Regions from separate parts of the Hydrogenophaga luteola genome, predicted to be linked through region 3. Evidence: predicted binding sites of a transcription regulator. Region 3 holds the regulator's gene; each other region holds the start of a gene.
The links. Region 3 encodes HrcA, which represses chaperone genes, less so after heat shock. Its sites were predicted from a motif close to TTAGCACTCNNNNNNNNNGAGTGCTAA; they were not measured.

Region 1 (7,501 bases), on a different contig from region 3:
GATGACGGTGGCGGTGAGTGCGGCGCGGTCGCGGCCGTACTTGCGGTAGAGGTACTGGATGACCTCTTCGCGCCGCTCGTGCTCGAAGTCCACGTCGATGTCGGGCGGCTCGTTGCGCTCTTTGGACAGGAAGCGTTCGAACAGCAGCGAGGACCGCGCCGGGTCCACCGCCGTCACGCCCAGGCAGTAGCAGACCGCGCTGTTGGCCGCCGAGCCGCGGCCCTGGCAGAGGATGCCCTGCGAACGCGCAAACGCCACGATGTCGTGCACGGTGAGGAAGTAGTGCTCGTAGCCGAGTTCGGTGATGAGGGCCAGCTCGTGTTCGATCTGCGCACGCACCTTGGGCGGCACGCCCGCCGGCCAGTGTTCGGCAGCGCCGGCTTCGGTGAGCGCGCGCAGGTGCTGCGCCGGTGTGCAGCCGGGTGGCACCACCTCGGCCGGGTACTGGTAGCGCAGCTCGTCCAGCGACCATCGCGTGCACCGTGCGGCGATGCCCAGGGTTTCCGCCAGCAGATCGGGCGGGAAGCTCTGCGCCAGCCGCACGCGGGTGCGCAGGTGCTGCTCGGCGTTGGGCGCAAGCGCAAAGCCGCAGGCCACCAGTGGCCGACCAATGCGGGTCGCGGTGAGCACGTCCTGCAGCGGCTTGCGCGAGCGCACGTGCATGTGCACGTCGCCCACCGCCACCAGCGGCACGGCCGTGAGCGCACCGGCCTCGCGCAGGCGGTGCAGGTGAATGGCGTCGTCCAGCCGGCCCAACTGCGTCACGCCCAGCCAGCAGCGGCCCAGGAAGTTGCCGAGCAGCCAGCGCGCGGTGGCATCGCACTGGTCTTGTGTGGCGCCGCGCGCTGGCACGGCGATGGCCAGGCAGTCGGCCAGGGCTGCGGGGTCGACATCGTCCAGCCTCAGCCGGTATGTGCCCTTGGCGGCCGAGCGCCGCAGCCTCGTGATGAGCTCGCAGAGGTTCCCGTAGCCGTGGAGGTTGGTGGCCAGCAGCACCAGCGTGAAATCGCCGGTGGGACCGCCACCCGCCTGGACGAGGAACTGGCTGCCCACGATGAGCGGCAGTTTGTGTTTTTTCGCGGCCACGTGCGCCCGTGCGATGCCCGCCATCGAACATTCGTCGGTGATGGCCAGTGCGGTGTAGCCCATGGCCTTGGCGCGCGCCACCAGCTCCTCGGCGTGGCTGGCACCGCGCAGGAAGCTGAAGTTGGAGCAGCACAGCAGCTCGGCGTAGTCGGGCAGGGACATCTTCATGGCCGATCCGGCGCCGGGCCGCCCCAAGCCGGATCAGCCCCCGGACCCGGGAGGCACCGGGTCCCTCCCCGGTGCTGGGGCAGCGACCCGCGCAGCGGCGGAGCGTGGGGGTTAAGCGAACACACCATGGAGATACCAGGCCGGCTCGTCGGCCAGCCTCGTCTGGAACACCCACAGCACACCCGCCAGCGGCGACTGGGCGACCCAGTAGTCGCGTACCGCGTGGCGGGTGCGGCCAGTGGCCTCGTCACGGTCCCACCAGCCCCCCTCCACTCGCTGCGGTCCCAGCAGCAGCTGCAGTTCGCCCTGGTAGAGCGGCCGGTGCTGGCGCACCAGCAGCTTCAGTGGCTGCTGCAGCATCCAGGTCGGCTGCGGCCCGGCGGGCGCCACCGGCCAGGCCTCGCGCGGCAAGACCTGCGCCGCCGGCTGCCAGCACTCCATCGCCTCGGGCCGGTGGTCCTCGCACAGCAGCGGCCGAACCACCCGGTCCTCACCCAGCCGCGCCGCCAGCCGCTCCAGCACCTGGGGCAGCGGCTCCTGGCCATGGGCTTCGTCGGGCAACCACGATGCGCTCCGGGGCGCCAGCGGCACCACCCCCTCGGCCGTCAGCCGCAGGTCGCCGACCGGGGCAGCCAGCACCACCTGCGCCAGGTGCTCGGCCAGCAGCCGCGAGAGGTGCCCCACTTCGCGCGTGGGCTCGGCAGTGCGCACCGTCAGCTGCCCGCCCTCGCCCGCGCCGCGCGACCGCATGGCGTCGTGCGCCCAGTGCAGGGTGAAGGCGGTCACGCCGCTGTGGCGTGCGGCCAGCCAGGCCGAGAGCTGCAGCAGCAGGCGGTGCGCCCCGAAGGTCAGGGTCCCCGCGTCCTCGACCCGGTGCGGCAGCTCCAGCCGGGCGTCGAACACCGCGGGCAGCATGACCCAGACATGCGTCTCGGGGGCACGGCCATAGGCCTGGTCCAGCGCCGCCAGCAAGGCCGCATCGAAACGCCGCGCCAGTCCGGCACGCGGCAGCCGGCGCAGATCGCCCAGGGTGCGACAGCCGATGCGCGCCAGGATCGGCAGGTGCGGCCGCACGGCGCTCAGGGTCGCCATCGGCAGCGCGTCCAGCACGCGCTCCAGCGGCGCCGACACGCCGTCTTCCACCCCCGCCCGCGCCAGCGCCAGCGCCGCCCGGGCGTTGGGCGCCCAGGCCAGGGCCACTGCGCCCAGTTCCTGCGCTCCGCCCCAGAGCCGCTCGCGCAGCGCCGCCCGCCCGCCGAACAGACGCAGGCTCGCCGCCACTTCCAGCAACACGGCCTCTTCGGCGACGGCGACACGGGGCGTGAACTGCAGCGCCCAGACCGCCAGCGCCTGCAGCGCCGCGTCAGTGGGGGACGGCGGGTCGTCGGTGCTCGGGCGTCGGAGCGCGGACCACAGCATGGTCGGCCTCACGGGAAACGGCCGTCTGGCCCAGGTTCAGCAGCCGGGGCGGCAGCACTGCCGACAGCCCGGCCGGCACCGCCGGCAGGTGCAGGGTGCGCGCCAGCGGCGGCCCCTTGCGCTTGATCACGTCGACCGACAAAGCCCAGCCAGCACCCGGACGCACCAGCAGGCGCAGGGATGCCGCCGAGGATTCGCGGGCTGCGACGGCCGGCCGGCACAGCCACACCGGGCCTTCGTGGTCACTGGCCAGCACCTGCAGGCGCCTCAGCTGCGCCGGCCGTGCCTGGGGCAGCCAGGCCAGCACCGCCCCGCAGCTGCCGGCCTTGACCAGCTGTTCGGTGGCCCAGAGGCGCTCGGCCGGCGTGTCGGCCTGCACCCAGACCAGCTGCCGGGCTGTCACGCCATGCGGCAGCAGGCCCGGCAGGTGCGGCAGATGCGGTGGCCCGACCAGCACCACTTCACGCCCGACGGCACAGACCCGGCCCAGCGCCGGCCCCAGCAGGCGGAACTCCAAGGTACCCGCCGGGCTCAGCAACAGCTCGGTCAGCCCGAAACCGGGCCAGCCCCCGCCCGGCAGGGCCGCGTCCAGCGCCCCGAATCCGCTGGCGCAGCTGGCCGTGACCGGCCGGCCCAGCGCGTCGCCGCGCCAGACGAGGGCGGACAGGCTGGCCGGCAGATCGCCGGACGGGCGGATGAACGGGGCAGGCATGGTGGTGGCAAGGCTCAAATACTGTTTTTATGTACAGTAAAAGAAAACGGACCGATTGTCCACCCCCGGATATCACGGTCATGGAACCATTCAATTAGCACTCGCTCATAGAGAGTGCTAACATTTCCGCAAGACCACCTGAGGAGGTTCTTCACATGTCCACCACCCTGCTCGCCCCCGCCGCCCTGCCGACCACCACGCTGGCCGTCGCCAGCCCGTGGAGCCGTTCGCTGACGCTGCCGCCGCTGGGCAATCTGGACGCGTACATCTCGGCGGTCAACCGCATGCCACTGCTGACGCTCGAAGAAGAGCAGTCGGCCGCCCGCCGCCTGCGCGATCACAACGACCTGGAAGCTGCCGGCCAACTGGTGATGTCGCACCTGCGCCTGGTGGTGTCCATCGCCCGCCAGTACCTGGGCTACGGCCTGCCGCACGGCGACCTGATCCAGGAAGGCAACGTCGGCCTGATGAAGGCCGTCAAGCGCTTCGACCCCGACCAGGGCGTGCGCCTGGTGAGTTACGCAATCCACTGGATCAAGGCCGAGATCCACGAATACATCCTGAAGAACTGGCGCATGGTCAAGGTCGCCACGACCAAAGCCCAGCGCAAGCTGTTCTTCAACCTGCGCTCGATGAAGCAGGGCTTCCGTGCCGAGGCCACCGAAGGCGACACCCACCGCGAGGCCCTGTCGGACAGCGAGATCGATGTGGTCGCGCGCGACCTCAAGGTCAAGCCCGAGGAAGTGCGCGAGATGGAAACGCGCCTGTCCGGTGGTGACGTGGTGCTCGACCCCTCGCCCGCCGACGATGGTGAAGAAACCTATGGCCCGATCGCCTGGCTGGCCGATGCCAACCACGAGCCGACTGCGATGATCGAATCGGCCCAGCGCGATGTGCTGGCCACCGAAGGCATCGCGCAGGCCATGGGCGAGCTCGACGACCGTTCGCGCCGCATCGTGACCGAACGCTGGCTCAAGGTGAACGACGACGGTTCGGGCGGCATGACGCTGCACGAACTGGCGGCCGAATACGGCGTGAGCGCCGAGCGCATCCGCCAGATCGAGGTGGCGGCCATGAAGAAGATGCGCAAGGCCCTGGCCGAATTCGCCTGAGCCGCCGGCTCAGCGCACGAGATCGATGCGGTCGATGGTCGGCCGCACGCCCAGCCGGGCCGGCAAGCCGATGGTGCCCACACCGGGCGTCACCAGCAGCTGCCCGGCCCTTGTGCCGTACAGCCCGTTCCACCAGGGCTGCAGGGAGTTGGTCTTCCGCAGGAACCAGGGCGAAAAACCGGGAATCCAGATCTGCCCACCATGAGTGTGCCCGGCCATGGAGAGGAACGCCGCGCCCTTCGGCAGCAGCGCCACGGTGTCGGGTTGGTGCACCACCACCAGCCGCCGCGATGAGTCGTTATTGAGGCCGCCTGGCCAGAGTCGCTCAATTTGCTGCTGAGGCCGCCCGCCCCACTGGTCGTCCAGCCCCACCAGCTCCCAGCCCTTCCAGGGCACAGCCTGCCCTTCGATCAGGCGTACGCCGTGCTGCGTCAGCGCTTCGCGCAGGGGCGCGGTGAGTTCCGGCCCGGGCGCCTGCACATCGTGATTGCCCAGCACGCCCCAAACCGGGTGGCGCAGGCGCGCAAGCGGTGCGAAGCCCGCACGCAGGTCCTGCGTCGGCTCGTGGGTCCAGTCGCCCGCGACGATCACCGCATCCACGTCCATCGCGTTGAGCCGGTCGACCAGGTCGTCCAGTTGCCGGTCGCGAAAGAACAGTCCCCAGTGGATGTCGGCGACCAGCGCCAACTTCAGCGGCTGTGCTTCGGCCGGAATTCCGGACAGGGTGGTGTGGCGCACGCGGATCCAGTAAGGCTCGATCCAAGACGACCACAGGCCCACCAGCACCAACAGCGCATACACCGGATGGCGCCAGCGGCGCGCGCCGCGCTCGATGCGCCAGCGCAGCCACAGGCCCACCAGCAGCGGCAGCCCCGCCAGGCGCGGCGCCCAGTAGAGCCAGAGCATGACGAAATTGCGCGCCTCCAACCGCGGCGTGTGCCAGCGGCCCGCATGGTCCCAGGCCGTGATGGCCAGCGACAGCAGCAGGGCGACGCCGAACAGCCACCAGACACGGCGGTCCAGGCGCTGCAGGTCGCTCACGGTGGGGTCAGTGCTCGCGGCGCAGCGCGGGGAACAGGATCACGTCGCGGATGCTGGGCGAATCGGTCAGCAGCATCATCAGGCGGTCGATGCCGATGCCGCAGCCACCAGCCGGTGGCATGCCATATTCCAGCGCACGGATGAAGTCGGCGTCGTAGTACATGGCCTCTTCGTCACCACCGTCCTTGGCCGCGACCTGGGCCTGGAAGCGCGCAGCCTGGTCTTCGGCGTCGTTCAGCTCGGAGAAGGCGTTGCCGAACTCGCGACCGGTGATGTAGAGCTCGAAGCGCTCGGTCACCTCGGGCCGGTCGTCGTTGGCGCGGGCCAGCGGCGAGATCTCGGTCGGGTGCTCCATGATGAAGGTCGGGTTCCAGAGCTTCTCTTCCACGGTCTCTTCGAAGTACAGCACCTGCAGGCTGGCCAGCGAGCGGGTCGAGAGCTGGTGCTTCTCTTCGCTCAAGCCCAGTTTTTTGAGCGCCGGGATCAGCCAGGCCGGGTCGTCCACACCCGCACCGGCGTCGGTGTACTTGAGGATGGCCTCGCGGATGGTCAGGCGCTCGAAGGGAGAGAACACGTCCACCGGCTGGCCGTTGTAGGTCAGCGGCGTGTCGCCGTGCACTTGCTTCACGACGTGACGGATCAGTTGCTCGTTGAAGTCCATCAGGTCCTGGTAGTTCCAGTACGCCGCGTAGAACTCCATCATGGTGAACTCGGGGTTGTGACGGACGCTGATGCCTTCGTTGCGGAAGTTGCGGTTGATCTCGAACACGCGCTCGAAACCGCCCACCAGCAGGCGCTTGAGGTACAGCTCGGGCGCGATGCGCAGGAACATCTCCTGGTCCAGCGCGTTGTGGTGCGTCTTGAACGGCTTGGCGTTGGCACCGCCCGGAATGGGGTGCAGCATGGGCGTTTCCACTTCGAGGAAGCCGTGGCTGACCATGTACTCGCGGATGCTGGACAGGGCCTTGCTACGGGTGACGAAGCGCTTGCGGGCGCCTTCGTCGGTCATCAGGTCCACGTAGCGCTGACGGTACTTGATTTCCTGGTCGTGAATGCCGTGGAACTTGTCGGGCAGCGGGCGCAGGCTCTTGGTGATCAGGCGAATCTGGTCCGCGTGGATCGACAGCTCGCCGGTGCGGGTGCGCATGAGCACCCCTTCGGCCGCGACGATGTCGCCCAGATCCCAGTGCTTGAACGCCGCCAGTTTCTCTTCGCCCACGCTGTCGGTGTTCAGGTAGAGCTGGATGCGGCCGCCACTGGGACCGAAGGACGAGTCCTGAATGGTCGCAAAACAGGCTTTGCCCATCACACGCTTGAGCATCATGCGACCCGACACACAGGCACGCACCGGGTTGGTCTCCAGCGCTTCCTTGCTCGATTCGCCGTGTGCGGCGAACAGGGCCTCGGCCGTGTCGCGTGGCTTGAAGTCGTTCGGAAACGCCACACCCTCGCCGCGCTGCTGCGCCTCGCGCAGGCCTTTGAGTTTCTCGCGCCGCTCCGCAATCAGCTGGTTGTCGTCGGCGGCGGGGATGGCGTGGGCGTGTTCGGTGGTCATGGTGTGGGACAAATAAAAACGGGCTGCGCCCAAAAAGCGCAACCCGTCATTGTAGTTTTTCGTGGAACGGTCAATGCCCGAGGTAGGCCTCGCGGACTTTCGGGTCCACCAGCAGGTCCTTGCCGGCGCCGGTCATGGTGATCAGGCCGGAGTCCATCACGTAGCCGCGGTCAGCGATCTGCAGCGCGCGCTGGGCGTTCTGCTCCACCAGCACGATGGTCACGCCCTGGGCGGAGACGTCGCGCACCACCTCGAAGATCTTGTCGACCATGATCGGCGACAGCCCCATTGAGGGTTCGTCCAGCAGCAACACCTTGGGCTGGCTCATCAGCGCGCGGGCCATCGCCAGCATCTGCTGCTCACCGCCCGACATGGTGCCGGCCAGCTGGTCCTTGCGCTCTTTCAGGC
Region 2 (7,501 bases), on a different contig from region 3:
GCGGGGCTTTTTCTCTGGCAGGGGGGCCGAAGCCCCCGGGCCGGGTCAAGGCATTACATGCCCATGCCCATGCCGCCCATGTCGCCCATGCCGCCGCCGGCGGGCATCGGAGCCTCGTCCTTCGGAGCCTCGGCGACCATGCACTCGGTCGTCAGCATCAGGGACGCCACGGAAGCGGCGTTCTGCAGCGCGGTGCGGGTGACCTTGGTCGGGTCCAGGATGCCCATTTCGATCATGTCGCCGTAGGTGTCGTTGGCAGCGTTGAAGCCGAAGTTGCCCTTGCCTTCCAGCACCTTGTTGATCACGACGGAGGGCTCGCCACCGGCGTTGGCCACGATCTCGCGCAGCGGGGCTTCGATGGCCTTCAGGACCAGCTTGATGCCGGCGTCCTGGTCGGGGTTGTCACCCTTGATGGCGCCAGCGGATTGCTTGGCGCGCAGCAGGGCCACGCCACCACCGGCGACGATGCCTTCTTCCACCGCAGCGCGGGTGGCGTGCAGGGCGTCTTCCACGCGGGCCTTCTTTTCCTTCATCTCGACTTCGGTGGCGGCACCGACCTTGATGACGGCCACACCGCCGGCCAGCTTGGCCACGCGCTCTTGCAGCTTCTCGCGGTCGTAGTCGCTGGTGGCTTCTTCGATCTGCACGCGGATTTGCTTGACGCGGGCTTCGATGTCAGCGGCAGCGCCGGCGCCGTCGATGATGGTGGTGTTTTCCTTGCCCACTTCGATGCGCTTGGCCTGGCCCAGGTCGGCCAGGGTCACCTTCTCGAGGGTCAGGCCCACTTCTTCGGCGATGACCTTGCCGCCCGTCAGGATGGCGATGTCTTCCAGCATGGCCTTGCGGCGGTCGCCGAAGCCAGGGGCCTTGACAGCGACGACCTTCAGGATGCCGCGGATGGTGTTGACCACCAGGGTCGCCAGGGCTTCGCCTTCGACGTCTTCGGCAATGATCAGCAGCGGACGGCCGGCCTTGGCCACAGCTTCCAGCGTGGGCAGCAGATCACGGATGTTGCTGATCTTCTTGTCGAACAGCAGAACAAACGGGTTGTCCAGCAGGGCGGCCTGCTTCTCGGGGTTGTTGATGAAGTAGGGCGACAGGTAGCCGCGGTCGAACTGCATGCCTTCCACGACATCCAGCTCGTTTTGCAGGGACTTGCCGTCTTCCACGGTGATCACGCCTTCCTTGCCGACCTTGTCCATCGCGTTGGCGATGATGTCGCCGATGGAGGAGTCGCTGTTGGCGGAGATGGAGCCGACCTGGGCGATTTCCTTGCTGGTGGTGGTGGGCTTGGAGGCCTTCTTCAGCTCGGCGATCAGGGACTCGACAGCACGGTCGATGCCGCGCTTCAGATCCATCGGGTTCATGCCGGCGGCCACGTACTTCATGCCTTCGCGCACGATGGCCTGGGCCAGCACGGTGGCGGTGGTGGTGCCGTCACCGGCGTTGTCGCTGGTCTTGGAAGCGACTTCCTTGACCATCTGGGCGCCCATGTTCTGGAGCTTGTCCTTGAGTTCGATTTCCTTGGCCACGGACACACCGTCCTTGGTCACGGTGGGGGCGCCGAAGGAGCGCTCAAGCACCACGTTGCGGCCCTTGGGGCCCAGGGTGGTCTTGACCGCGTTGGCCAGGACGTTCACGCCTTCAACCATGCGGGCGCGGGCTTCGCCGCCGAAAATGACGTCTTTTGCTGCCATGTTGATTTCTCCGATTCAGTAAATGGGGATGGATGAGGGGCGAATTACTTCTCGACGACTGCGAACAGGTCGTCTTCCTTCATGACCAGCAGTTCGTTGCCGTCGACCTTGACGGTCTGGCCGCTGTACTTGCCGAACAGAACGCGGTCACCGACCTTGACGTTCATGGCCGACAGTTCGCCCTTGTCGTTTTTCTTGCCGGGACCGACGGCCAGGACTTCGCCCTGGTCGGGCTTCTCAGCGGCGGCGTCGGGGATGACGATGCCAGAGGCGGTCTTGGTTTCGCTGTCAATGCGCTTGACGATCACGCGATCGGCGAGAGGACGAAGGTTCATTGCATCTCCTGAAATGGATCAAATGTTGGGGGTCAGATGGGCGGGGCCACTGGCCATGGGGCAGGGCCCCGCGGATCGACTGGGAATCGGGTGTTAGCACTCAACTCCAGCGAGTGCTAATCATAAGGGCCACCCCTGCCCATTTCAAGTGCGTACCGGGAAATTCCCCGGTACCGCCTGGACTGCCACTTGGCAGTCATTGGCAGACTGGCAGTGCTCCAGCGGCCCAAGGGCGATGGCAAGTGCCTGAATCCAAAGGCTTTTGTGTCTGGCACGGTTTTTGGACAGTGGCTGGCATCGGCAGTCCTTCCCCACCCACCACCATGTCCACCACGACCGCAGCCACCGCCGCATCGACAGCCAGTCCCGAGCCGGACACCGTTGAAATCTCCCTGTACGAGTCGCGCAAGAAGATCCAGACGCGTTCGGTCAGCGGCACCTTCACCCGCCTGCGCTGGGCCGCGGTGTGGTTCACCCAGATCCTGTTCTACGCGCTGCCCTGGTTCAACTGGAACGGCCGCCAGGCGGTGCTGTTCGACCTGCTCTCGCGGCGCTTTTACCTGGGTGGCCTGGTGCTCTACCCGCAGGACTTCATCTACCTCACCGGCCTGCTGGTGATGTCGGCGCTGTCGCTGTTCCTGTTCACTGCGGTGGCCGGGCGCCTGTGGTGCGGCTACGCATGTCCGCAGACGGTCTACACCGAGATCTTCATGTGGATCGAGAAGAAGATCGAGGGCGACCGGGCGGCACGCATCCGGCTGGACGACGCGCCCCTGAGCGGCACCAAATTCGCCCGCCGCGGTGCCAAGCACCTGGCCTGGGTGCTGTTCGCGCTGTGGACCGGCTTCACTTTCGTGGGCTACTTCACGCCGATCCGTGCCCAGACCGCCGAGGTGCTGGCGGGCACCATGGGCGCCTGGCAGACCTTCTGGATCTTCTTCTACGGCTTCGCCACCTACGGCAACGCCGGTTTCATGCGCGAGCAGGTCTGCAAGTACATGTGCCCGTACGCGCGTTTCCAGAGCGCGATGTTCGACAAGGACACGCTGATCGTGACCTACGACGACGCCCGCGGTGAACCGCGCGGGTCGCGCGGCAAGAAGGTCGATCCGAAGGAAAAGGGCCTGGGCGCCTGCGTGGACTGCACCCTGTGCGTGCAGGTCTGCCCGACCGGCATCGACATCCGCAAGGGCCTGCAGTACGAGTGCATCGGCTGCGGCGCCTGTGCCGACGTGTGCGACGAGGTGATGGACAAGTTCGGCTACGCGCGTGGCCTGGTGAAGTACTCGACCCAGAACGCCATGACCGGCGGCTGGGACAAGGCGCAGATCGTCCGCCGGGCGCTGCGCCCGCGCGTGCTGGTGTATTCGGCCATCCTGGGGGCCATCGCGGTGGCGGTGGGCGTGAGCCTGTACCTGCGGGTGCCGATGAAGGTCGATGTGATCCGCGACCGCGGCGCGCTCGCCCGCATGGTGGAGCAGGGGCGGATCGAGAACGTCTACCGTCTGCAGATCATGAACGCCACCGAAGAACGGCAGCTGATCCGGTTGGCGGTGGAGGGCATGGAGGGCATCGCCCTGGCCTCGGAGCCCGTGGTGGACGTGCTGCCGACCGAGGTGCGCACGCTGGCCGTGCGGGTGCAGGTGCCCCCGGGCGCCGCGAGCGGTTCACACCCCATCGTGTTCCGCTTGCAGTCGAGCACCGATTCCGCGATCCGGCTCGACGAGAAGACCACCTTCCTCGTGCCACGCTGACGCCTTTGCGCGCGATTTGCGCGCGGGGGAAACCCGCGCGGGTATCGCGCCGTGCTTGCGGTCACAATGCCCGCCCAAGGGAGTTGACCAAGCACTGAAAGCCGTTGGCTGTGGCCCCTTCTTTTGCCCTCACTTCTTCCACCCCCTCTGTTTTTGACCGCGCGGTGTTCCAGGCGGCGGCTGCCGGCACGGCGCTGCTGCTGATCTGGACCGCCTGGCACTACCCCGGCCTCACCCTGGCCCTGGTGGGCTCGTGCGCGGTGATGTTCTGGGTCTGCGCCTGGTCGGCCACCCGGCTGCTGGGTTACCAGCGGACGCGCGCATTGATGCTGCTGGCCCTGGGCCTGGGCTGGTTCGCCGAACAGATGGGTTCCTCGCGCGGCTGGTTCTTCGGCCGCTACACCTACACCGAGGTGCTCGGCCCGCGGCTGGGGGACGTGCCGCTGGCCATTCCCCTGATGTGGTTCGCGCTCGCGCTGATCGGCTATGTGATGGCCTCGCTGATGCTCTGGCGCCGGCCGGTCCATGCCCATCCGGATTTCCGGAGCGGCCTGCTGACGGCCTGGCTGGCGGCCATGGTGATCACCGCTTTCGACCTCGGCGCCGACCCGTACTTCGTGTTCGTGCTCAAGGCCTGGATCATGCAGAAGACCGACGGCGGCTGGTTCGGCGAAACCCTGCAGGGATTCGCCGGCTGGATGGCCGTGTCGCTGGTCATCGTCGGCAGCTTCCAGGCGCTGGCCGCCCCGCGTCGCTCGCCACCGCCCGCGGATGGCCTGCCCCTGGCGGTGCTGGTGCCCATCCTCATCTACGCCTCCGGGCTGGTGTTCCAGGTGCTGCTGGGCCACCCCATCGAGGTGCGGGCCATCGCCTTCTTTGCGATGGGCCTGCCGGTGGTCGTGGCCTGGGCGGCCTGGCGCCAGTGGTCCCACCCGCACCAGCGCGCCGCCCATGCGCGGCCCCTGGCCGGGCTGGATCTGGCCGCCCAGTCGATGCAGGCCGACCCGACCGCGGACGACACCATCACCGCCCTGATCGGCCGGCGCACGGGCGACAGCGCGGTCACAGGGGAGGGGGCGACCCGCCTGGCGCAGGCCAACCAGCTGATGTCGGCCTGGACCCACAACGCGGCGCTGGCACCGGGCTGGGCGGCAGGCCGTCAGGCCGACCCCGAGGTGGCGGCCGCACTGGAGGCCTATGTGGCGAAGGCCCGTGCGCTGCCGGACTGGGCCGACCCGGGCAAGATCGCGCGGGCCGAGGCGATCTTCATGGAGCACGGTCCGCTGTCCTGCACCCTGCTGTTCTGCTCCAGCCTGCCCGAGTGCTACGTGATGCCGCAGCTGGCCGAGGTACTGCACATCGCCGGTCAGTTGGAGCAGCACACCGAACACCGCATCCGCCAGACCGCTGCCATGGTGTTCCCGGTGATGATGAAGGGCGGCCTGACCGACCCCGAGGGCTCGGGTGTGGCCCAGGTGCTCAAGGTGCGGCTGATCCACGCCACGATCCGCCACCTCATCCTGCGAGGTGATCCGCAGACCGTGCGCGGCCGCGTACTGCCGCAGGTGCTGGCGGATGCCGACCGCCGCATGCACAGCGCACTCGCCGCGCACGGCTGGGACGTCGACGCCCAGGGCCTGCCCTGCAACCAGATCGAACTGGCCTACACCCTGCTGACCTTCAGCTACTCCTTCCTCAAGGGCATGCGCACCCTCGGGCAGGGTCTGCCGCGCGAGGACGAAGAGGCCTACCTGCACGCCTGGAACGTGATGGGCCATGTGTTGGGCGTGCGCCGCGAGCTGATGGCCTGGACCATGGACGAGGCGGCGGCGCTGTTCGACCTGCTGCAGGCCCAGGCCCCGCTGCTGCCGGGCCAGGCCGACCCGCGGCCGCCGCTGGGCCGGGCGCTCGTGGCGGCCATGGCGCATTCGATCCGTGTGCCGGTGCTGCGCGGCCTGCCGGTGCCGCTGACCCGGTGGCTGATCGGGCCCGAGACGGCGGCCCGCATCGGCATCGACGAGCATGTCTCCTGGGCCACGCGGCTGGTGTTCCAGCTTGGGCGCCTGCTGGTGGGCGTGACCGACGGCGTCGTCGGCCTGGTGGTGCCCGGCTTTTCGCTGTCCCGGCTGTTCACCCGCGCCGTCGGCTATCACCTGCTCACCCGCTTCCTGATGAACCAGACCCGGCCCCTGGCGCTGCCGGACCGGGTGCTCCATCCCATGGGCGAGCTGATCGCCGGCTGGAGCGACGACCCGTTGGCACCGGACTGGGTGAACCGGCTGGAAGACCGGCTGACCACCACCGGCGACTGGCACCGGCGGCCGATCCTCGGCGTTCACGCGACAGATGGCGCCAAGGCCGGATGAATGGCGTGATCTTTGTTACATCTGCGCGGTGCAGCCGCTACGATCCGGCCATGCCGTCTCGCGCCATTGCCCACATCTGCACCCGTTTCCACGTCTGTTGGCGCATGGTGTTGCTGGGACTGCTGGCGCTGGCCGCGCTGCTGCCTCTGGCGGCTCGGGCCGATGAGGTGCCGGGCGAGGGCGACATCACCCTGTCCACGCGGTTCTGGATCGATCCCTCGGGCAGCGCCACCGTGGACCAGGTCGCCGCCGAGCCCGCGGGCACCTGGGAGGCGATGGACCACTACCGCTCGTTCGAGCTCGGGTCGTCGGCGCTGTGGGTGCGCATCGAGCCCGGTCCGCTGGACACCCAGCGGCGCTGGTTCCTGCTGCTGACGGCCTCCGCCTTCACCAACGACGCTCGCCTCTACACCCGCGCGGCGGATGGAGGATGGACCGAACAGCGCGCCGGTGACCACCTGCCGGTGGCCCAGTGGAGCCACCCCGACCAGACGCCGGTGTTTGCGGTGGCCCCCGGGCTCACCGAGCCGCTTTGGCTGCGGCTGACCAACTCGCCGACACCCACCAGTCCGCGACTGCAGCTGTTGACCGAGGAGAACCTGCAGTCCAAGCGCTACACCACCTTCCTGTTCATCGGCGGCTACCTCGGGTTCGGGCTGCTGGTGCTGTTCCTGGGCTGGGTCCACGTCCGGCTCTACGGCGACCGCGCTTTTGTCGCCTACTGTTTCTATGTGGCGTCCATGCTGGGGTTTCAGGCCTCGTTCACCGGCATCGGGGGGCTGTTTTTCTGGCCTCACTGGGCCACCTGGAACGACGTGGCGCCGTCGTTCTTCATGCTCTGGCTCACCGGCTCGGGCATCTGGTTTGTGCGCGAGGCCTGCGCGGTGCCGCGCCATTCCCAGAGGGTCGACCGCTTCGTGGTGGCCTGGGCGCTGTTCGGCATGGTCTATTCCCTGGTCTACGCGGCCCTGCTGTCACCGCTGGCCTTCAAGCTGCTCAATCTCTACGGCCTGCTGTCGGTCCTGCTGAGCATCGCGCTGTGCCTCTGGACCTGGCGCCGGGGCGAGACCTACGCGGGCTGGCTCTTCCTGGGCTTTCTGCCGGTTCACTTGGGTTATCCGTTTCCGGCGCTGCGCAGCGCCGGCGTGCTGCCCGACAGCCTGGCGACGCAGTACGGTGTGCTGATCGGCTCGGCGATCGAGATCCCGCTGCTGCTGTACATCCTGCACCGCCGGGCCAAGGACTTCAGCGAGAACCGGGCGCGACTGCGCGCGATGGAAAGCACCGACCCGCTGACGGGGCTGACGATCGCGCCGGTGCTGCGCCTGCGCCTGCGCGATGCGCTCAAG
Region 3 (7,501 bases):
GCGCCGGCCCTGGTGCATTGGCAGCGTCGGGATGGGCGGCACGGCCTGCCCTGGCAGGGCACCCGCGATCCCTATCGCGTGTGGTTGTCCGAAATCATGTTGCAGCAGACCCAGGTGAGCACCGTCCTGGGCTACTACCAACGATTCCTGGACCGGTTTCCCGATGTGCATGCCCTTGCCTCGGCGTCTGAGGACGAGGTGATGTCCCTCTGGAGTGGGCTGGGGTACTACAGCCGGGCCCGTAACCTGCACCGTTGTGCGCGCACCGTGGTATCGGAGCATGGGGGGCTGTTTCCCTCCATGTCGTCGGTGTTGGCCACCCTGCCCGGGATTGGCGACTCCACTGCGGCTGCGATCGCGGCTTTCTGTCACGGCGAACGGGTGTCCATCGCCGATGGCAACGTGCGCCGTGTGCTCAGTCGCCTGCTGGCCTTCGAGGGGGATCTCTCGCAAGCCCGTGCCCAGCGGGAGCTGTGGCAACTGGCCCAGTCGCTGCTGCCCGAGCACCCTTCGGCGGACGACATGGTGGCCTACACCCAGGGCCTCATGGACCTCGGGGCTGGCGTGTGCACGCTGCGGCAGCCCGCCTGCGAACGGTGCCCGGTGGCCGGGCTGTGCGAGGCCCGCCGGGCGGGCGCCACCGACCGGTACCCGGTGAAGACCAGGCGGGTCGCCCGGCGTCACGAGAGCTGGTGGCTGCTGATATTGCGCAAGCGCGTGGGGGAGCAGTCGGTCGTCTGGCTGGAGCGGCGGCCGCCACGAGGCATCTGGGCGGGCCTGCACTGTGTGCCGGTGGCCGGTGATGAGGCCCAGGCGCTGTCAGCGGCCGGTGACCACGCGGGGGCGGCCCGGCACCTGCCTGCGCAGGCCCATGCGCTCACCCATCGAGAGCTGCGACTGCATCCCGTGTTGGTCGATCTGGTGGCGGACGCCGCGGACCCGGCGATCCCGGATGGTCGGTGGGTGCCGACGGACCAACTGGGCGACGTTGGTCTGCCTGCGCCGGTTCGAAGCCTGCTGCTGCAGCTGCCGGACTGACGCTCGCTCAGGGGCTCGCGGAGGCGGACCGGGCAGGGGGTGTGGGCCAGCCATCGATCTCGCGGTGGCGCAAGCGTGTGGACCAGGCGCTTGAAAAGGCCTTGGCCAGGCGCTCCACGAGGTACACCGACCGGTGCTGGCCGCCCGTGCACCCGATGGCCACGGTGACATAGCTGCGGTGGTCGTTCAGCATGTGCGGCAGCCAGTGGCGCAGGAAGGTGTCGATCTGCTCCTGCATCACCCCCACCTCGTCATGGCGCGCCAGGAAGGCCGCCACGGGCTCGTCCCGCCCCGTGAGTGGGCGCAGGTCGGGTTCGTAGTGCGGGTTGGGCAGCATGCGCACGTCAAACACGAAGTCGGCGTCCATGGGAATGCCACGCTTGAAGGCGAAGGACTCGAACACCAAGGTGAGCGGCGCCTGCTGGGCGCCGATGAGTTCCTTGATGTGGCTGCGCAACTGCGCTGGGCGGATCAGGCTGGTGTCGAGCACCTGGGCGCGGTCGCGCAGCTCCGACAGCAGTTCGCGCTCGTATTCGATGGCGTCCGTGAGCGCCCGGTGTTCGTCGTTCGACGGCTTGAGCGACAACGGGTGGCGGCGGCGGGTCTCGGAGAAGCGCCGCACCAGCGTGTCCGTGGTGGCGTCGAGGAAGACCGTGGTGAGGTGGACATCCTGTCCGGGCTGGTGGCGGATCTCGGCCAGCCGCGCGGGCAGGCCAGGCAGCGATGCGGCGCTGCGCACATCCATCGCGATCGCCACCTTGCTGGCTCGGTGGCTCTGCTCCAGCGCGATGAACGAGGCCAGCAGCTCCGGCGGCAGGTTGTCGACGCAGTAGTAGCCCAGGTCTTCCAGGGCGGTCAGGGCGATCGACTTGCCCGATCCGGACATGCCGGTGATCAGCACCAGCTCGATCGGCTTGAGGAGTTGGGCGGGGTCCGGCGTGTTCATGTGGTCAGCAGTTCGCGTGCGTGCGCCAGCGAGACTTCCGAACGGTCGTTGCCGCCGAGCATGCGCGCCAGTTCGCTCACGCGCTGTTCGTGGGTGATCTGGGTGACGGTGCTGTGCGTGATCGAGCCGCTCTGGCGCTTGCTCACAAGCAGGTGGTGGTCTCCACACGCGGCCACCTGGGGCAGGTGGGTCACGGCGAGCACCTGACGGTCGCGACCGAGCTGGCGCAGAAGCTGCCCGACGGTGTGCGCCACGGCCCCCCCGATGCCCGAGTCGACCTCGTCGAAGATGAGGGTCGGGGCCTGTCCCAGCTGGCTGGTGACCACCGAGATCGCCAGAGCGATGCGTGATAGTTCGCCGCCCGAGGCCACCTTGCCGACCGGTCGTGGGCTCACGCCCGCGTGGCCTGCGACCAGGAACTCGACCTGCTCCCAGCCGTGCGCCTGGGGTTCGTCCAGTTTCTGAAGACCCACCTCGAAACGCCCTCCCTGCATGCCCAGGGTCTGCATGGCGTCGGTGACCGCCCGCGACAGCTTGGGCGCCGCCTGCCGGCGCAGCTTCGCCAGGCGCTTGATTTCAAGCTCGAATGAGTCCCATGCCTTGCGTTCCGCCGCGCGCAGGGCGTCCAGGTCCATGGCCTGGTCGATGCTTTCGAGCTCCTGTTTCCAGCCCGCGAGCAGCTCGGCCAGTTCTTCGGGCGGCCGGCGGTAGCGGCGGGCCAGCGACATCCATTGGGACAGGCGCTGATCGAGTGCCTCCAGCCTCGAGGGGTCCAGTTCGGTGTGGCGTGTGTAGTGGTGCAGGCTGTGCACCGTGTCCTGCACCTGGGCCAGGGCCGCCTGCAGCGCTTCGATGGCGTCGTTGAAAGCGGGCTCCAGGTGGGCCTGGGCCTGCAGCGCGGACAGCGCCCGGTGAATCAGCGACGCGGCGCTGCTGTCCTCGTCGTCCAGCGCTGCGGCGGCGTCGCGTGCGGCGTCCATCAGGCCTTGCGCATTGGCCAGGCGGCTGTGCTGCGCGTTGATGTCTTCCCACTCGCCGGGTTGTGGCTGCAATTTGTCGAGCTCCCCGATCTGCCAGGCCAGTCGCTCGCTTTCCTGCTGCAGCGTGTTCTGGCGCTGGGTCGCACTCTCCAGTGCCTTTCGGGCCTGGCGCCAGCCGGCCCAGAGCGTGGACGCCGTCGAGGTGTCCACGCCGCCGTAAGCGTCTAGCAGACCCCGCACGGCTTCGGCGCGCGTCAGGCTTTGCCAGGCGTGTTGGCCGTGGATATCGACCAGGTGATCTGCCAGGGCCTTGAGCTGGGCCATCGTGGCCGCACTGCCATTGATCCAGCCGCGGCTGCGTCCTTCGGTGTCGACGGTGCGGCGCAGCAGCAGGCTGTCTTCGGTCGCAGCAATGCCCTGTTCATCCAGCCAGGGGCGCAGGGTAGAGGGCAGGTCGAATTCCGCAGCGATCTCGCAGCGCGTGGCGCCCTCTCGCACCACGCCGCTGTCGGCGCGGGCCCCGAGCGCCAGCTGCAAGGCGTCGATGAGGATGGATTTGCCGGCACCGGTCTCGCCGGTGAGCACGTTGAAGCCCTGGTCCAGATCGAGATCCAGCGAGGGCACGATGACGAAGTCACGCAAGACGATGCGTCGGAGGCTCATGGCTTCGGAACAAACGAAGGGAAGGCGGCTATTTTGACCGCTCTCAGGCGCCCTCGTTCCAGTGCAGCTTCTTGCGCAAGGTGTCGAAGTAGCTCCAGCCCAAGGGATGGAGCAGGCGCAGCGTGTGTTCCGAGCGGCGCACGACGATGCGGTCGCCGTGCAGCAGGCTGGTGAGCGACTGCATGTCGAAGTTGGCGCTGGCGTCCTTGCCAGAGACGATCTCGACCGCCACTTCGCAGTGCGCCGGCAGCACGATGGGCCGGTTGGACAGTGTGTGTGGCGCGATGGGCACCATGATCCAGCCGCCGACCGCGGGATGCAGCAGCGGACCGCCGGCCGACAATGCGTAGGCGGTGGAGCCGGTGGAGGTGGCGAGGATCAGGCCGTCCGCGCGCTGGTTGGCCACGAAATGGCCGTCCACCTCCACCCGCAGCTCGATCATGCTGGCCACACCGCCCCGGTTGACAACCACGTCGTTCAGGGCGGTGGCCTCGAACACGCAGCGGCCGTCGCGCCAGACGCTGGCCGCCATCAAAGAGCGGGGATCTTCTTCGAACTCGCCACGCAGGATGGCTCGCAGGTTGTCCTGGTAGGCGCCCAGTGGAATGTCGGTGATGAAACCCAGGCGCCCCTGGTTGATGCCCACCAGTGGCACGCCATAGCGGGCCAGCTGCCGGCCGATGCCCAGCATGGTGCCGTCGCCGCCGAGCACCAGCGCCAGGTCGATGGACTGGCCCATGGCCGGCACGTCCAGCGCCGGGTATTGCAACAGGCCGGTGTTGAGCGCGGTGTCCCTCTCCAGCGAGACGTCGCAGCCTTCGTCGTGCAGAAACTCGGCCAGGGTCTCAACCACCTTGCGAGAGCCGGGCGCCTGGTACTTGCCGACGATGGCCACATGGGCGAATCGCAGGTGGCGCTTCGGCGCAGGGGCCGCATGGCGGCTGGTGTCGAGCTGGGTCATGCACAAATTACAACATAGGGGGAAAGGTAGGCCGGCCCCCCGGAAACCCTTGCTCCCATTCACTGCTTTCGGGTGGCACCGTCCGTAAAATGGGGCCATGCTGGACGACCGATCCAAACTTCTGCTCAAGACCCTGGTCGAGCGCTACATTGCCGACGGCCAGCCCGTCGGTTCCCGCACGCTGGCCAAGGCTGCCGGCATGGAGCTCTCCCCTGCGACCATTCGCAACGTGATGAGCGACCTGGAGGAGCTCGGGCTCATCGCCAGCCCCCATACCTCGGCCGGGCGCATTCCAACCGCCAGAGGCTACAGGCTGTTCGTGGACACCATGCTCACCGTGCGGCGCGAAGACATTTCGGGGGCAGAGAACATCGGCGCCACCGGCATCGAGGCGGGCGCACAGCCACAGCGCGTCATCAGCCACGCCGCCCAGATGCTCTCCAGCCTGTCCCAGTACGTGGGCGTGGTGATGGCGCCGCGGCGCGCCTCGGTGTTCCGACACATCGAGTTCCTGAGCCTGTCGGAGCGCCGAGTGCTGGTGATCCTGGTGTCGCCGGACGGGGATGTGCAGAACCGGATCATTCACACCCAGGCAAACTTCACCCAGTCCCAGTTGCTGGAGGCGGCCAACTTCCTCAATGCCCACTACGCCGGCCTGACCATGGAAGAGGTGCGGGCGCGCCTGCGCAACGAGGTCGAGGCTCTGCGGGGCGAGATCGCTTCTCTCATGCAGGTCGCTGTCGACATCGGGGCCGACTCGAACACCGAGCGTGACGAAGTGGTGGTCTCGGGGGAACGCAACCTGCTGTCGGTCAGCGAGTTTTCCAGCGACATGGGGCACCTGCGCCAGCTGTTCGACTTGTTCGAGCAGAAGACCCAGTTGATCCGCCTGCTGGACGTGTCCTCACAGGCCGATGGCGTGCGCATCTACATCGGTGGCGAAAGCCATGTCGTGCCTTTTGAAGATCTGTCGGTGGTCACCGCGCCCTACGAGGTGGACGGTCAGGTGGTGGGCACGCTTGGAGTCATTGGTCCGCAGCGCATGCCTTACGACCGCATGATCCAGATCGTCGACGTGACGGCCAAGCTGGTGAGCAACGCCCTGAGCCACAAGTGAGTGGGGCGTCGCGGCCGCCTACAATGCGGGCCTTCCCGGGCCGTTAGCTCAGTTGGTCAGAGCAGAGGACTCATAATCCTTTGGTCGTTGGTTCAAGCCCAACACGGCCTACCAAAAAAACCGTGCTACAATGCATGTCTTCGCGGCTGTAGCTCAGCTGGATAGAGTACTTGGCTACGAACCAAGGGGTCGTGGGTTCGATTCCTGCCAGCCGCACCAAATAAAAAGCCCGCAGCCACAAGCTGCGGGCTTTTTTCTTTTTCGCTCCGAAACGTTCTCCCGGGCCGTTCCTTCATGAGCAAAGCATTCACCCGCGAAACCGACGCAGACGAAGACGATGACCTGCCCGAGCCGGCGGTGCTGCCGACTGGGGTGAACTACATCACCCGGGCGGGTTATGACCGGCTGCGGGCCGAGTTGATGGCTCTGATCGACGACGAGCGGCCACGCATCGTCGAGATCGTTCACTGGGCCGCCAGCAACGGCGACCGTTCCGAGAACGGTGACTATCTCTACGGCAAGAAGCGCCTGCGCGAAATCGATCGACGCATCCGTTTTCTCACGCGTCGGCTTGAAATTGCCGAGGTGGTGGATTGCTCGCAGCACCATGGCAGCGACCAGGTGTTTTTCGGCGCCACGGTGACCTATGCAGACGATGAGGGCAAGGAGACCACGGTGACCATTCTCGGTGTGGATGAGGCGGACAGTGCCCGTCACGAGATCAGCTGGGTGTCCCCCGTGGCCCGGGCCCTGCTGAAGGCTCGCGTGGGCGATCTGGTCAGGCTGGTGGTGCCTGGCGGAAGTCAGGAGCTGGAAATCCTCTCGGTCAGCTATCCCGCACCCGGGAGCTGACGCCTGCCATTCAGCTGGCGCGGAACCGCTGCGCCTTGATCACCGAGGTGGTCCGCTTGAGGCTGCGCAGCACTTCGGCGAGGTGCACCCGGTCGCGCACGGCCACTGAAAAGCGGATGTCGGTGGCTGTCTGTGCGGGCTCGGCGCCCATGTCCACGTGGGTGATGTCCGCCTCCGCCGAGGCTATGGCGGAGGCTACGCGAGCCAGAACCCCCTTGCCGTTGGTCACGGTGACCACCACGGTGGTGTCGAACGGGCGCGTCGGTTCATCGGACCACTCGACCTGGAGGAAGCGTTCCCCGTCTCGCGCCAGCAGGCGCTTGCCGGTGGGGCAGTCCTCGGTGTGCACCGTCAGTCCCTCTCCACGGCCGAGATAGCCCACGATGCGGTCGCCTGGGATCGGCTGGCAGCAGCGCGCGAACTGGACCGACAGGCCTTCGCTGCCATCCAGGCTGACCACGCCCTGCGAGACCGACTCGTCTTCGCCGGCGGCATAGCGCTCGGTGCTTATGAGCACCGCATCGGGCTTGAGCCCGGTTTCCGCCAACAGCACGGCCAGCTTCTTGCCCACCATGTTGGCGATGCGCTTGCCCATGCCGATGTCCGAGAGGAGTTCTTCGCGCGACTTGTTGCCGGTAAAGCGCAGAAGCTTGTCCCAGGTGGCCTTGTGTTCGCCACTGGCGTCGGGGAGATGTGCGATGCCTTCGGAGCGCAGGGCCTGGGCGAGCATGCGCTCGCCGAGCAGGTGGGTCTTTTCCTGAGCGAGCGTCTTGAGGTGGTGCCGGATCTTCGAGCGCGCACGACCGGTCTTGACGAAGGACAGCCAGGCCGGGTTGGGCTCGGCGGACTCGCTGGTGAGAATCTCCACCACATCGCCGTTGGCAAGTTCGGTGCGCAGCGGGCGCTGTTCGCCGTTGATGCGGGCACCCACGGCGCGATTGCCC

Region 1: the regulator HrcA is predicted to act here: its motif matches at 3,480-3,506, upstream of rpoH (RNA polymerase sigma factor RpoH).
Region 2: the regulator HrcA is predicted to act here: its motif matches at 2,126-2,152, upstream of groES (co-chaperone GroES).

What each region holds. Positions count from the first base shown of each region.
Region 1 is NZ_JBHRXX010000007.1:114,859-122,359, reverse strand. It holds gene ACFOPI_RS15240 (error-prone DNA polymerase) at 1-1,254, opposite strand, end outside; gene ACFOPI_RS15235 (Y-family DNA polymerase) at 1,366-2,673, opposite strand; gene imuA (translesion DNA synthesis-associated protein ImuA) at 2,618-3,403, opposite strand; gene rpoH (RNA polymerase sigma factor RpoH) at 3,541-4,497, shown strand; gene ACFOPI_RS15220 (metallophosphoesterase) at 4,507-5,538, opposite strand; gene lysS (lysine--tRNA ligase) at 5,546-7,093, opposite strand; gene ACFOPI_RS15210 (ABC transporter ATP-binding protein) at 7,164-7,501, opposite strand, start outside.
Region 2 is NZ_JBHRXX010000010.1:302,879-310,379, forward strand. It holds gene groL (chaperonin GroEL) at 54-1,697, opposite strand; gene groES (co-chaperone GroES) at 1,742-2,032, opposite strand; gene ccoG (cytochrome c oxidase accessory protein CcoG) at 2,356-3,786, shown strand; gene ACFOPI_RS23345 (carotenoid biosynthesis protein) at 3,897-6,152, shown strand; gene ACFOPI_RS23350 (sensor domain-containing diguanylate cyclase) at 6,203-7,501, shown strand, end outside.
Region 3 is NZ_JBHRXX010000002.1:85,186-92,686, forward strand. It holds gene mutY (A/G-specific adenine glycosylase) at 1-1,038, shown strand, start outside; gene rapZ (RNase adapter RapZ) at 1,046-1,984, opposite strand; gene recN (DNA repair protein RecN) at 1,981-3,627, opposite strand; gene ACFOPI_RS04160 (NAD kinase) at 3,671-4,588, opposite strand; gene hrcA (heat-inducible transcriptional repressor HrcA) at 4,686-5,705, shown strand; tRNA gene ACFOPI_RS04170 (tRNA-Ile) at 5,743-5,819, shown strand; tRNA gene ACFOPI_RS04175 (tRNA-Arg) at 5,848-5,924, shown strand; gene greB (transcription elongation factor GreB) at 6,000-6,557, shown strand; gene ACFOPI_RS04185 (RelA/SpoT family protein) at 6,568-7,501, opposite strand, start outside.